DNA from 2 places in the Paenibacillus sp. FSL E2-0201 genome. Region 1 is predicted to be linked to the other one. Evidence: riboswitches for the same ligand, from Rfam matches in the RefSeq annotation. Region 1 holds a riboswitch; the other holds the start of a gene.
The links. Region 1 has a riboswitch for cyclic di-GMP ahead of NSU15_RS10785 (DUF6612 family protein). Riboswitches for the same ligand answer to the same signal wherever they lie in the genome.

Region 1 (7,036 bases):
ATTCATTTGTTTAATGAATTCTCTAATTCTTTGTTTAGCTATAACATCCAGCCCGATCGTCGGCTCATCTAAAAAAACTACAGGCGGTGAATGAAGCATCGCCATAATAAACTCGCATTTCATTCGTTCTCCCAGTGAAAGGGTGCGCGTGGGCTTAGTGATAATATCGCCGATCTCAAACATGTTAACAAATCGATCTAGTCTTGTACGAAAGTCGTTTGTAGGAATATCATAAATTTCCTTGTTCATATAAAAGCTATCCAAAGGGGGAATGTCCCATATTAATTGCGATTTCTGTCCAAATAAGACCCCAATTTGTTTAACATATTGATTTTTCTGCTTATGAGGGTTGTACCCTAGAACATTTATTTCTCCCGATGTAGGATAGAGAACGCCTGTCAGCATTTTAATAGTCGTTGATTTCCCCGCACCGTTTGGACCCAGAATGCCAATGATTTCTCCTTTTCCAACATTGAAAGAAAGATCCTCCACAGAGGTAATAATCGATTTTTCACGGTGAAACAGACTTTTAAATACACTTTTTGCATCCTGTCCACGGTGATACGTTTCATATTGCTTAGTTAAGTTCTTGACGGTAATAATGTCCACTGTAATTCTCCTTCATACAAATTCATCCCCCGGCACTTTTGTAACTACGAAGCATGTAGGTATAGAGCCAAATTCCGAAGGCAGCAAATAACACACACGGGATAATCGCTATAAAAAAATAAGCTTCCCATCGTCCAATAAGTGTAGATGCTGGAAAGTAAGCAATCATCGAAACCGGAAACAGAAAAGAACTTACGGCTACGACTGCTTTTGGAAAAATCGTTCCTGGATATCGTCCAAAAGACTTAATACTCTCAAACATCTCCGGCAAGCGGGAATTCGCCACCCATTTGAAGGAAATCGCTGCCACAATAAGCGCCACCCCAAACATGACCAGCAGCCCTGCTCCAAACAACAACAGGAAGAGCAACCAAGAGCTAAACGTCACCTCTTCAATTCCGCTAAGTGCGTAGACGAACATGACTAGGCCACCTCCTAAAAGCCCGATGCTTTCGAATTCAAAAGATCTAGCCAATAGTAAAAATAAGCTCGAGGTAGGTTTAATTAATACCACTTCCAGCGTTCCCTCCACCACATGGGACATCGTATTCCACATAATTCCGTTAAAAAAAATCCCAGCACAAGCCGTAGATAAAATAAAAACAGATTGAATTAACAGCGCCTCTTTAAAGGTCCATCCTGCAAATGAAGCATTCGAATTATAAATAAACACCGTGACCAAGGGAAACAATACGTTCCCTATGAGCATAATCAGACTATTGAGTATAAAATTAACACGATAAGTGATCGCAGAAGCAATATTCGCCTTCATACAAGTTTTATAGATCAGATACATACGTTTCATGCGCCCACCCCCGTAAAATGCTTGAGCGAGACCGCATACAGCCCTCGGCAGACAACTCCGGCAATCATAACGGCTATAAGCTGCAGCAACAAAACTTGAGGAATGGATAAGGTTATATCAGCTAAAGTATAACTACCCGTATAGACCATTGCTGGAAGAAAGGTCGTATACTGAAACGGTAAGAAAAAGGACGCCATTTGTAAGGATTTTGGAAAAAAGACTAATGGAATCAGCGATCCTGAGAATATCCCCTCGCAAAGACTAAAAAAGTTACGAATACTAGAGGACTGTACCATCCAAAAGGCGACCATTCCAATACTATAATGGATAAAAAAATTCATCATAAAAGCCATTGCTATCGAAAGAATTGCATAAAGTAAATTTGCAGGCAAAACATCAATATGAAAAATAAAAAAGAAAATCATAAAACAGGGTATAAATTCAAATAGAAGTCCAAGTACCCTATGCCCCGCCTTCTGAGACAACGCATAGAACATATGATTCATCGGTCTTAAAGAGAACGTAATGAACTTCCCCGTGCGGATGAGCATTTGTAAATTCCAATCGGCAAAATCCATGGTCAAATAGTTAATCAGCATCGTGGCACAAAAATAAGAGAGCATATGGGAAAGCGACATTCCGTTAATAGAAGATTCCCCACTATAAACAGCGCTCCATATATAATACTGCACCAAAAAATACACAGGACCTACAAAAATAGAAACCATCGAATGCGTCCTGTACGCACTCCATTCCTTATAAGTAACAAAAGCAACCGCTCTCATAAGGCGAAAGCGGTGCTTTATCATCTCAAACATAAGTCACATCCTGCCTATCTGTAGATATTTCATAAAAAATAGCAAGCTTCTTATTCGAGTCCGGACCAGATCACATTATGTGTGCCAAAAACACCTCTACCATCCCATATCCCTTTATGCCAAGGGAGATACCATGCGGCAACCATCTTTTCTATAGGGTCAATGAACAAGGCACATGCCCCTGCCCCTTCATGAAAATAAGTGCCTTCAGAGTAAGAAGTACTTACATTAAATCGAAGATCCGGCCCAAGTCCGTATGGACGATCCGATCCTCCATCTCCCCATGCGTAGTTTGGAATTTTCTCAGTATTGAACCGCTTGGTCATTCTTTGAACGGCCATACGACTTAAGATATGACCACCTTCGTATTCCCCTTGGTTAAGCAGCATGATTCCGAACTTTTGTATATCAGTAACTGTTGAATATAAACCCCCACCAGTTCCGGGAAGCTTGATTTCTTCTTCAGACCTTTGTTCCTCATCCGTAAATTCCCCGTTTTGCAGCTTCTGAAGATATTCCTTGGCCCCTTCCGAACGAATGGCGATCCTACTCGCTTTCTCTGGCGGTATAACAAAGAAGGTATCTTTCATGCCTAACGGTTTTACAATGTTGTCCATTATGTATTCTTCTGCAAAAACACCCGTTATTTTCTCGATAATTGCACCCAAGATCACATATCCGAACGATGAATACATCCATTGAGTCCCTACTGGAAAATGAAGCCCATAGGAAAGTCCAGCTTGAATCCAGTTTTCTTTTCCAACCTCAGATTCATAAATATACCACCAAGCACTTTTATAGTAAGTATCACTTATAGTGCCATGATCTGGTGCAATGCCGGAGGTATGAGTCAGTAAATGGGCAATTGTAATCGGCTTAAAAGGATCCGCATCAAACTCCGGTAGAATAGAACTAACAGGCTGCCCCATAAAAATCTTACCATTATCCGCAAGCTGCCAGATCGCCGTCGCCGTAAACAGCTTTGTAATTGAAGCAATGCGAAAAATTGTATCCGTTTTCATTTCTTGGGTGCTGTCTTCTTCGTAACTGAAACGTCCCCCGGCACCATTAGCAAATATTTTCCCATAACGACTTAGAGAATAAATATAACCATCAGCTACTTTCTTATCACAGAGATCCCCATAAAAATGATTAAGTGCCTCTAAGCGGTCCTCCCTGTAATTCACTTCGTGCAGCTTACTAAGCTCTGTGGATGATAACATCGTTCACACTCCCCTAATATTAAATAAAAACACAATAAATTCTCATAAATGTAAATATACACCTAACTCATAATACCTTGTCAATGTAATAGTTACAACATGATATTTCACGTACTTATAAATTAATTCAGTTTATTAATTACATAAATAGCATGCGCTAAAAACCTAATAAATGGAAGGTCAATTATATATTTAACTATTCTTTACTGATCTCACTTCCGGTAGCCACTGTCAAGAATCGAGCAAAAAGCGCTGCTCTATTGAACAGCGCTTTTTACTCGATATGAAATGCCTTTATTATTCTAGTTCGGCCGGCTTTACAATGGCTGTACCTTTGTTATTCTTGGAATATTTAGCTTCAATTTTCGTGGTGTATGTATCTTTTTCTCCGTCACTGGTCAGCACATAACTCAGATCGACTGTCAGCTTTTCCGTTTGCCAGGTCTTAGTATTGACGAACAATTTCCAAGTTACGCTTTTCGGTTGAACGGTCTCACCATCCCAGAGATTCTCCTGGTCATACAGTGCGATTATTCCCTTAGCTGCTGTCGGATCAGTTATCGTGAACTGTAGGACCGTCTGTGCGCCAACATTGTTGACTTTCATCGATTTTTTATAACTTTTGACCGAATCAAGCATGGAAACAGGATCATATTGACCTTTCGAGTAAAAAGCATTCCACTCCGCCTTCTCCAGTCCAAGCCAATACTGTGCATTGGGATCGATAGGCTCCCCGTCATCGTCGTAACCCTCGTCTTCAGATTCATCGATAAGCTCACTTCCGTCTACAAGATAGTAATACTCCTTGTCATTGGCATACAGGCTGTAAGATGTTTTTAAAAGACTGCTATCGACGGTGCCTGCTGCGGCAAAATTCGGCAGACGGTTGATATCCAGCTTCAGTGTGTTGGTGTTGCTGATACGCACCCCTCCGCTTTGAATATCCTGTTTTTTGGTCACATCTAAGTGGAAATTCTTTAGTGCTTTGGAGGCTGCCGTTACTTTGCTGATCATTTGATCCGCAGTGACTGCTGCTGTCGTAGCTGCAGACACAACTTGAGGATTAGACATCCATCCGACCGTTCCGGACAGCAATAAAGCACCCGCTGCCAACCCTGTACCTATTGTTTTAAAAAAACTCTTCATGTACTTCCCCTTTCGGCCCCTTGCGATAATGTAACGCCGTATAGGTTGGAATAATAAAAACAGCCCGAAATAGACTACACGTCCTTCAGAACTATCCATAAGACATCCCTATGGCGGCCTGGCGATCATTTCCTTCTGTAGAAAGGCTTTAGACCCATGGCTTTGTGTCATCATCTTTCGATGATTTTACCTTTAACGCGGACATTCAATTAGTTTAAAGGATGTTTGTCCCTTTGCCAATTTTAGCATGGTCATATTTACCTGTAAACGACTTATCTTCCATTTATCTTCACAATAAAGGTAATAGATTAATTTTAATTCAAATTGCTGTTTTCTCTTTCATCAAAATCCTGGTCTAGGCTGGTGTCAGTATTATAAGTCCAATGACCCTTAACATATTTCAAGTAAATAAGAGCTTCGTATTTATCATTGTCCCCCCCTTCATTGTATGTAACATCGCTCCAATCGAGTTTCCCTTGGACGACAGCTTCCTTTTCTCCTAGGTAAACGACTCGTTCGTCGGTTAGCAAGTACCTCGATTCAGAATTGGCAAAGTGCCCCTTCATCATACTTTCCCATGTCACCGAACTGAACACAACAGCATTCCATTCTTTAATAATCGAGGGGTCTGTATATTGGGTAGTAAGATCAAGATTTTCGGAGTTATACGCATTGTAATAGGTTCTTAGATCTGCCAATACGGCATTCTGCTCGGTTTGATGATTCTCCATAATAGCCGCAGCTTTCTTATCAATATCCGCAGGAAGCTCCATACGATTAAAAATCAAGCTATCATTCGCGATCTTCCACTGTCCTCGTTCATATCGAATATCGAAAAGATACACAGCTTCTCGATTCAATTCTTCTGTGTTCTTAATGTAAGTTACTTGAAGATTCGCTTCACTAGCAGAAGTGTATTCAATCCGATCTATTGTCACTTTGAAGTCTTTAACTGCGATTTCACTGATTGGTTGATTAGCTTCATAATCATATTCTAGATTCATATAACCTAATTTAAGATTATCAGATGTTAATAAACGGGGACTAAACGTTTCGTAGTATTTCGTAAGTAGTTCTTGAATAGCAGCGTCCTGACCCTCTCCGTACGGTTTCAAGCTCACGGATAGCTTAGATTGATCATAACTAACCGAATATTTCGCTAAGTTACTAACCAAACGAAGAGGAAGATACACTTGTCCATTAAGGACAGGAATCTCTTTATCCAAATAATAAGTCACTCCGTCGTAGTAGATGATAGCCTCACCAGCCCAGAATTCGATTTCAGCACCTCTTATGACCCCTGAGATTTTACGAGTATCGGGATCAAATGATACCTTATAACCCATGGCGGAGAAAAATTGGCGATATGGCACGTACATAACACCAGACTTTAAGATCGGATGAACGCCAGCAACCCTTACATTATTCACAAACAACTGAATAGATTTGTCAGCAGACGCTGTCCCTATAACAAGCGGTGTAGTCATTATCAAGCAAAAGCTCAGTAAAAGAACCGCAAACTTTCTAACCATTTAACACATCCTATTCTCAATAATGGCGTAATTTGTTCTACCTGTTTAATTCAACTTCTTCTATATTTCCGTCCCATTCCATGATGACTTTTTTATGAAGGGAAGTGTTTCTATAAATACTATTGAACCTGATTAGCTAAGTCTACTAGTTCGGAATCATCCAGTTTGTAATCACCTAACAGATCAAGATTTCCGTTGATATAATAAACAAAGCGGGCCAAGAAACCATCTTTGCTCTCCCACCAAATAGATTGACTGGTCTCATCCTCATCGTAATAAGCCTGTTTTCCGTTTTTTAGTGTATAAGGTTGTTTACCTTGTTCAGATACTTTCTCTGGATCATTTATAACCTTACTTAGAATCAACCTAATTTCCTGTGTGGTCTGCTTGTTTTTATAATGAAAGATATATTGTTGGAGTATATATGGATTATCAAGTTCTATCTTCGTACGAACTTCATTCACTTCAAATGGAAATCTAAACGGCTCAACGAAATCATAATTCATCGATAAAACCCTATCTTGATTACTACCGCTGCATCCACTTATTAAAATAATCAATATTAATAAAACATAAGAAAAAACACTCTTCATCTCTTCCCTCCTTCGTATTACATAACAAGTAAAAGGTAGCAAATTATTTGGGTACACATACCATCAATTCACCTAAGGATACATAAACCAAATATTGGAATTAACATCTATTATATCAAACAAGTATAGAGATTAAAGGAGAATACGAAATTAGCAAACCAAAGAGTACTAGAATGAATTACCTTCACAACAAAAAAAGCATAAAACAGACTCCCGTCCGCTTTATGCTTTGCACCTAAACTTATTTTACAAATCCAAAAAATCTTAGGATAAACAATATTTTACGAGCGCATCACGCACACCATGCTCG
Region 2 (7,036 bases), 2.6 Mb from region 1:
GGGTAACAATATCGGTTATCGTAATGGTGCGGAAATTCTTTTTTTCCATGAGTAAAATCGATGCATTTTTTAATTCTTTCCTCGATTTACTTGTTCTTCGATTTTTAAGCAACAGAAGACCACCTAACTGTCTATTTTCTATTCCTATTTCAACACAATTCCAAGTTATATATATTTATGAACATTTGGTGTCTCATTTGTATATTGATAGTTAAATTGCAGAAGATTAAACTTGAGTAGAATAAATTTTAAGTGATTTAGAGATTTTATAAATTGATACTTACATTATAGATAAACGTAAAGGAGACTTCCAACATGAAACTTCAAGACAGAGTTGCAGTTGTTACTGGAGCAGCATCAGGTATGGGGAAATCGATCGCAGAGTTGTACGCTAAAGAAGGTGCAAAAGTGATTGTAGCCGACCTTAACCTCGAAGGTGCAGAACAAATCGCAGCAGGAATCGTTAGTAATGGTGGAGTAGCTAAGGCGTTGAAAGTAAATGTTGCTCTAGTCGAAGATATCAATAACATGATTGATACCGCAGTAAATGAATATGGAACGCTAGATATACTAGTGAATAATGCAGGTATTATGGATGGATTCGAACCTGTTGGTGATATTACGGATGAACGATGGGATCTTATTTTTGATATAAATACTAAAAGTGTAATGCGGTCCACACGTAAAGCGCTACCTATTTTCCTCGAAAAAGGAAAGGGCGTTATTGTGAATACCGCTTCTACCGGTGGCGTAAGTGGTGCTCATGCTGGAGCAACTTATACTGCCTCCAAACATGCAGTAGTAGGCTTGACGAAAAATACAGCTTTTATGTACGCCAACAAAGGCATTCGTTGTAATGCCATCGCACCAGGAGCTACTGCCACTAACATTAGTGCTTCTATGAAAAATATGAATGAGTTCGGCATGAGCCGCACTCAACTAACACAGGCTGTAATTCCTCGTGTAGGTTCACCTGAAGAAATCGCACAAGTTGCGTTATTCCTGGCTTCGGATGACTCGAGTTTTGTAAACGGAGCTATCATCGCTGCCGATGCGGGTTGGACTTCAGCATTCTAAACTAATCGACCATAAAAACTCCGCTAGAGATTGTTCTAGCGGAGTTTTTTATGCTCTTGATATTTCCAGGTTAACCCTTCAAAATAGAGAGAATGCTAACTATAGAGGGAGTTATATGAAATGAACGATGTTAAGGCGCGGAATCACGTGAAAGTGATTGGAGAAGGAGAAAGAACCATCCTTTTTGCGCATGGATTTGGGTGTGACCAGAGCATGTGGCAGTTTATTACGCCTTCTTTTGAGAAGAAATATCGAATCGTTCTATTTGACTATGTAGGTTCGGGTAACTCAGATTTAAGTGCATATACAACAGATAAATATCATACGCTCCACGGCTATGTACAGGATGTATTGGATGTCATCGAAACGTTGGAACTTAAAGATATTATTTTTATAGGTCATTCGATTAGCTCTATGATCGGGATGCTTGCTTCGATTGAGCGGCCGGATTATTTTGATAAAATGATTATGATTGGTCCTTCTTCATGTTATTTAAATGAGGGAGATACTTATTTTGGAGGCTTCGAGAAGAGCGATATTACTGAGCTTCTGGAGATGATGGAGATGAATTTCGCTGGCTGGGCTAGCTTTATGGCTCCTCTTGCCATGAACAACCCTGACCCGATGTTAACGAAAGAGCTGGAACGCAGCTTTATTTCGGCAGATCCTGTGATCGCAAGAGAATTTGCAGAGGTTACGTTCTTTTCGGATCATCGGAAAGATCTACCTAAGGCTACAATCCCTACACTTATTCTGCAATGCTCGGATGACAGTATCGTACCTATAGCGGCCGGAGAATATCTACATAAACACTTGAATAATAGTACCTTCCGGTTGATGGAGGCTAAAGGTCATTACCCGCATATTAGCCATCCTAACGAGACCATCACTTTAATTAATGAATATCTTACGTAAGCTGGACGAGATTATGCTGTGTTGAAAGGATATTTAGATCATGGATGACCGATTAAGATATGCGCCTTGTGGCTATGTTTCTATTACCCATGAAGGAATAATCAAGGACGTGAATCAGACTTTCTTGGACCGTATGGGGTATAAACAGGTTGATTTGGTGCATAAGCATTTTGAATCTATCATGTCTACGGCAAACAAGCTTATTTTTCATTCATACTTCTATCCTTTTATTAATCTAAATGGACAAGTGGAAGAGTTATTTATAAATTTGAAAGACAGTGAAGGGAAATCGATTCCATATTTACTAAATGGCAGACGGTTTGAGTGTGAAGGCGTAGAGATCATTGATTGTATCTTGGTACAGATGGGAAAACGCATTGACTATGAGCTGGAGCTTCGGTCTGCCAAGAAGCAAATAGAAGTAGCTTACTGGGAAAAGGATCAGGCGCTTGCCGAGCTCAAGCGAATTCATTTGGAAATTGAACAGAAGCAGGCCGAGCTGTTGGAGATGAATGCCGTTTTGGTAGAGCTATCTAATACAGATAAGCTTACTGGACTGAAGAATAGAAGGTTTCTTCAAGAGAAGCTGGAAGAGCAGATTGCAGGGTATGGCCAAGTTCAAGCCGCATTTTCGCTGTGTATTATAGATATTGATCATTTTAAAAAAGTGAACGATACCTATGGGCATCAGACAGGTGATTATGTGCTGGAGAAATTGTCAAGTATCTTGAAAGTGCAATCTCGTAAAGAGGATATTGCGGCTAGATATGGCGGTGAAGAATTCGTACTTCTTTTACCTAATACAGATGTCTCGGAGTCAAAGACCATAGCTGAGAATTTACGGCAATCTATCGCGTATTCAACTTGGGAAATGGGCCAGATTACGGTGAGCATTGGTGTAGCTACATTTATTCCCACCGATTCAGAAACCACCCTACTGCAAAAAGCTGATCAAGCGCTCTATACCTCTAAAGAACAGGGGAGAAACCGAGTCACGCATAGCATAGATTTGAATGAAAAGCTTCTTTAACAGGGGGCTTTTTTGTTATTTATAAACGATACATCCTCTTTGCTCTAATCGAATATACCGAAGTTGATTGAATGGATAAGAATAAGGATCTTTTTTTATAGAACATATTATCAGAGGAGTTGTATACGTGGCTTGTAATCATTGTGTAGTAAGAGAGCTGAATTTTGAAATCAAGGCTCATGGTGAGCTTAATCTAAGGATTTTACCTGAGGTTATTCATCACTTGAGTAGAAGTAATACGATACATAAGGTAGAAGAAAATGTGATTACGATTAAGGAGGCTGGGGTGCGGGATTTTCTAGATTTCTGTAATGACCATATGGAGTCGGAGCAGGCTGAATTCCGTATAGATGACCAAACATGGAGACCTCTATCCGAATTACCCACTGTACTTGATATGAAGTGGATTGATGAGGTTATAACTAAGGGCTTAGTTACTTGTCACTTCCAACCGATTGTGAACGTACGGGAAGAGATTTTTGCATACGAGCTCCTATCCAGATTTAAAAAAGAAGATGGGTCCCTAATCTATCCTAATGAGATATTTGCGGCGGCACGGAATCGTGGGCGTTTATATGCTTTAGACCGGTTATGTAGAATGACTGCTGTAAAATATGCTGCACCCTTAAATAAAAAAACGTTTATTAATTTTATCCCAACGTCGATCTACGCTCCAGAATTCTGCTTAAGATCAACCGTTGAACTGGCCAATCAATTAGGCGTCGATCCGTCTCTTTTTGTCTTTGAAGTTGTTGAGACGGAGAAAGTGGATGATCTCGCTCATTTGAAAGCTATTTTGACATATTACAAGGATCGGGGATTTGAATACGCTTTAGATGATGTTGGCGAGGGCTTCAGCACAATCGAGATGTTATGGGAGCTTAAACCCCATTACATGAAGCTGGATATGAAATATGTGCAGGGTGTGTCCAGCGATCTGAACAAACAGAAAATAGCTAAACAATTTTTACAAAAAGCTTTAGAAATACAATCCGTTCCTTTAGCAGAAGGTGTGGAGTTTAGAGAGGACTTTGAATGGCTTAAGCAGAGTGGTTATCAGTTGTTTCAGGGATGTTTATTTGGAAAGCCTGATCCTATTCCCAAACAGTGATCCTAATGAGGATATCTCCGTCTAGAGGATGAGATGGATTTCAGGTCAGAGTCTGAGTACAGGCAAACCCCGGGGTTGTATAATTAAGGTAATTGAGAAGGGGGACGGGATGGATATGAAATGGCATAAGTACATCACGCGCTGGGCGGAATCTAGAGGGTTAGGTGGACGGGAAATTGATTATCAATGGCCGTCTCCATCATTTCCGGTGGTAAGTATCCGCAGCAATTTAGGTCGATACTCAGGTCAGGGGTATGGTCACGGAAGCAAGCCACAAGTGAAGACGGCTGTTGGTTTAATTGCTATTGGAGATGTAGCTATAGGCTTGATATCCATAGGTGCAATAAGCGTCGGTGTACTATCCGTAGGTGCTATATCACTGGGGATGTGGTTAGCGCTCGGAGCGATAGCACTTAGTTGGCTTGGCTTTGCCGCGGGAGCAATTGCAATTGCAGGAGTGGCTGTGGGAGCGATCGCGATAGCCGAAAAAGCATTGGGAGCGATAGCCATAGGCGATACGGCGTTTGGGGCGATAGCCATAGGGCGAATCGCTGGAGGTGCGATAGCTATTGGACAATGGGCATATGGTGTAATCGCTGTTGGAGAGCATGGTTTCGGGTTAATTCCGATCACGGGTGATGTGTGGAATTGGTTCCGGCGTTTGTTTGGGCTAGGGGATTAAGCCGCTAAGCAGTTCTAAAGTATCATTCATAGTCTGGGATAGTTAATAAAAAATATCTATCAGAACAGAAAAACTAATTGCAATTACCTATTCGTATTTCATACCATTTAATCATGCGATCAGATGTAGCGTTATGTTACTCTTTGTAATGTATTCGAAACTTCATAGGCAAACCTATGGAAATGTAGGGACGCAAAGCTATAGGGACTAAGGTTATCATAACTATTGTCAGCCAGCTGCCAAAGAGTGTATTACGCTTTTTGTTAAAATATAAGAAAGTATAAGTTATACTCCTATACTTAATATCTTATATTTCTCGCTTAAACGCTTACCGTCCTTATAAGGACGCCGAAGGCGTTTATGCTTGTTAAGGTTTAATAAAAATTAAGTCTTAATTTTTATGCAACTTTATATGCAATCAAGCTACTCTTTTGGGGTAGTTTTTTTTGTGCCCATTTTTAGGCATAGAAGAGATTCATATTACATCTGGGGGGTAGAAAAGATGAAAAAAATGATTGCGATCGCTACATCGGCAGCCATGTTAGCTAGTTTTTCGAGTGAGGCAGGTTATGCTTTAGCAAGTGATGTAAGCAAGGTAAGTGTAGTGAACACTGTAGTACAAAGCAAGGCTGACCTATTCAGCAATGCGTCAGTTATTCCGTTTGATCTGTACGGCAAGGCTATCCTAGGCGCTTATAATGATGTTTTTAGAATGAATCCTGCGAATATTAAATCCATTACCAATAACGGTGGTAACTACTCAGGTTCACCTATAGCTAAGGCTATGGATGGCGATATGAGTACGCATTGGGAAACGGGCAAACCGAATAGTTCAACGTTTACGAATGAGGTTGTCTTTGTTTTCAATGAGTCCACTGAATTAAATAGAATCGTATACGCTGCAAGACAATCCAGTGCAAAGGGGAAGGGGTTTGCTCAGGAATTTGATATTTATGGCTCAACTACGGATGCAGGCGATTATACGCTAGTATCCTCTGGAGAATATAAAGGCGGAGCAGGTGACGTAGTAGAGATTCAGTTTGCACCTACAGCCTTCAAGAGACTTAAATTTGTCTTCAAAAAAGCTAACCAAGATTGGGCGAGTGCGGCTGAGTTTTCTTTTTACAAAGAAGATACCGTATCCACTAAAATGAAAAATTTATTTACAGATGATACCTTGAGTCAAGTTAGCGCAGCATTTAATACGATGGAGAAATTAACGGCTTTAGAACAAGAAGTGCAGACACATCCACTGTACGCGCAGTTTCAAGCAGATATAGAGAATGCAAAAGTACTTCTGGAGAATCATCAAATAGAGGCAACAGCGGCTAAGGTTTCGAAGCTAAAAGGCTATGGTACAGCATACGAAAATGCCTATAGCGAAGCTTATAGAATGCCAAACGCAAACGTATCAAAAGTAACGGTGAATGGTGGAAGCTACCCAGGTACGAAACCGGAATACATGCTCGATGATCTGCCTAATACACATTGGGAAACGAACAAAAATAATGACGACAGCTTCACGAATGAAGTCGTGTTTGAATTAGCACAGGCCAAAGTATTAGACAGAGTGGCTTTCTTGGCTAGAGATAATCGCAAAGGGTTCCCAGAAGCTTTTGAAATCTATGCATCAGAGACGAGTAAGGGAGAGACCTTTCAGCTCGTATCTAGCGGAACCGCGACTAGTACGAACGACTTTCTGGAGTTTAAATTCGAGCCTACGAAGTTTAAAAGATTGAAATTCAAGTTCACAAAAGCCAATATTAACAGACCTTTTGCGGCTGAATTTAGATTTTATACAGAGGATAAAGTAAGCGAAGCTGTGAATGGTATTTTCACAGATGGAACGATGAGTGCGGTTGTTCCTGCTTATAATAGCGCCAATGCAATCAATGAATTAGAAGAATCGGCAAAAGTACATCCGCTCTATCCAATCCTTAAAGACTCATTGGATTTGGCTAAGAAGCTAGTAAATGGTGAAGTTCAAACCGAAGGCACCATTATTGAGGCTGAACAGCGTGGAGATATGAAAAAGCATGCACAGCAAAACCTGAGAATTGGTTTCGGTACGAACAACCAACCTACGGGACTCGTTGCAATGCCTGGAGATACGATCAATGTTTATGTAGACGCAGCTTCTACTGATAAATTGCCTGCAATAGTATTTTCGCAACAAGAGGCTGCTTGGAATGTTTGGGCTAGAAGCGTGCAATTACGTCCT

Region 2: it holds a riboswitch for cyclic di-GMP, as region 1 does, so the genes downstream of both, NSU15_RS29825 (NPCBM/NEW2 domain-containing protein) here and NSU15_RS10785 (DUF6612 family protein) in region 1, are expected to answer to the same signal.

Annotation. Positions count from the first base shown of each region.
Region 1 covers NZ_CP150154.1:2,469,601-2,476,636, reverse strand. Annotated here, with positions in the region: gene NSU15_RS10805 (ATP-binding cassette domain-containing protein) at 1-609, opposite strand, end outside; gene NSU15_RS10800 (ABC-2 family transporter protein) at 632-1,414, opposite strand; gene NSU15_RS10795 (ABC-2 family transporter protein) at 1,411-2,232, opposite strand; gene NSU15_RS10790 (serine hydrolase domain-containing protein) at 2,283-3,455, opposite strand; gene NSU15_RS10785 (DUF6612 family protein) at 3,753-4,601, opposite strand; cyclic di-GMP riboswitch class I at 4,711-4,802, opposite strand; gene NSU15_RS10780 (copper amine oxidase N-terminal domain-containing protein) at 4,916-6,133, opposite strand; gene NSU15_RS10775 (hypothetical protein) at 6,253-6,726, opposite strand; gene NSU15_RS10770 (Cof-type HAD-IIB family hydrolase) at 6,991-7,036, opposite strand, start outside.
Region 2 covers NZ_CP150154.1:6,627,225-6,634,260, reverse strand. Annotated here, with positions in the region: gene NSU15_RS29855 (TetR/AcrR family transcriptional regulator) at 1-49, opposite strand, end outside; gene NSU15_RS29850 (SDR family oxidoreductase) at 316-1,077, shown strand; gene NSU15_RS29845 (alpha/beta hydrolase) at 1,198-1,992, shown strand; gene NSU15_RS29840 (sensor domain-containing diguanylate cyclase) at 2,033-3,022, shown strand; gene NSU15_RS29835 (EAL domain-containing protein) at 3,150-4,133, shown strand; gene NSU15_RS29830 (hypothetical protein) at 4,243-4,815, shown strand; cyclic di-GMP riboswitch class I at 4,973-5,059, shown strand; gene NSU15_RS29825 (NPCBM/NEW2 domain-containing protein) at 5,318-7,036, shown strand, end outside.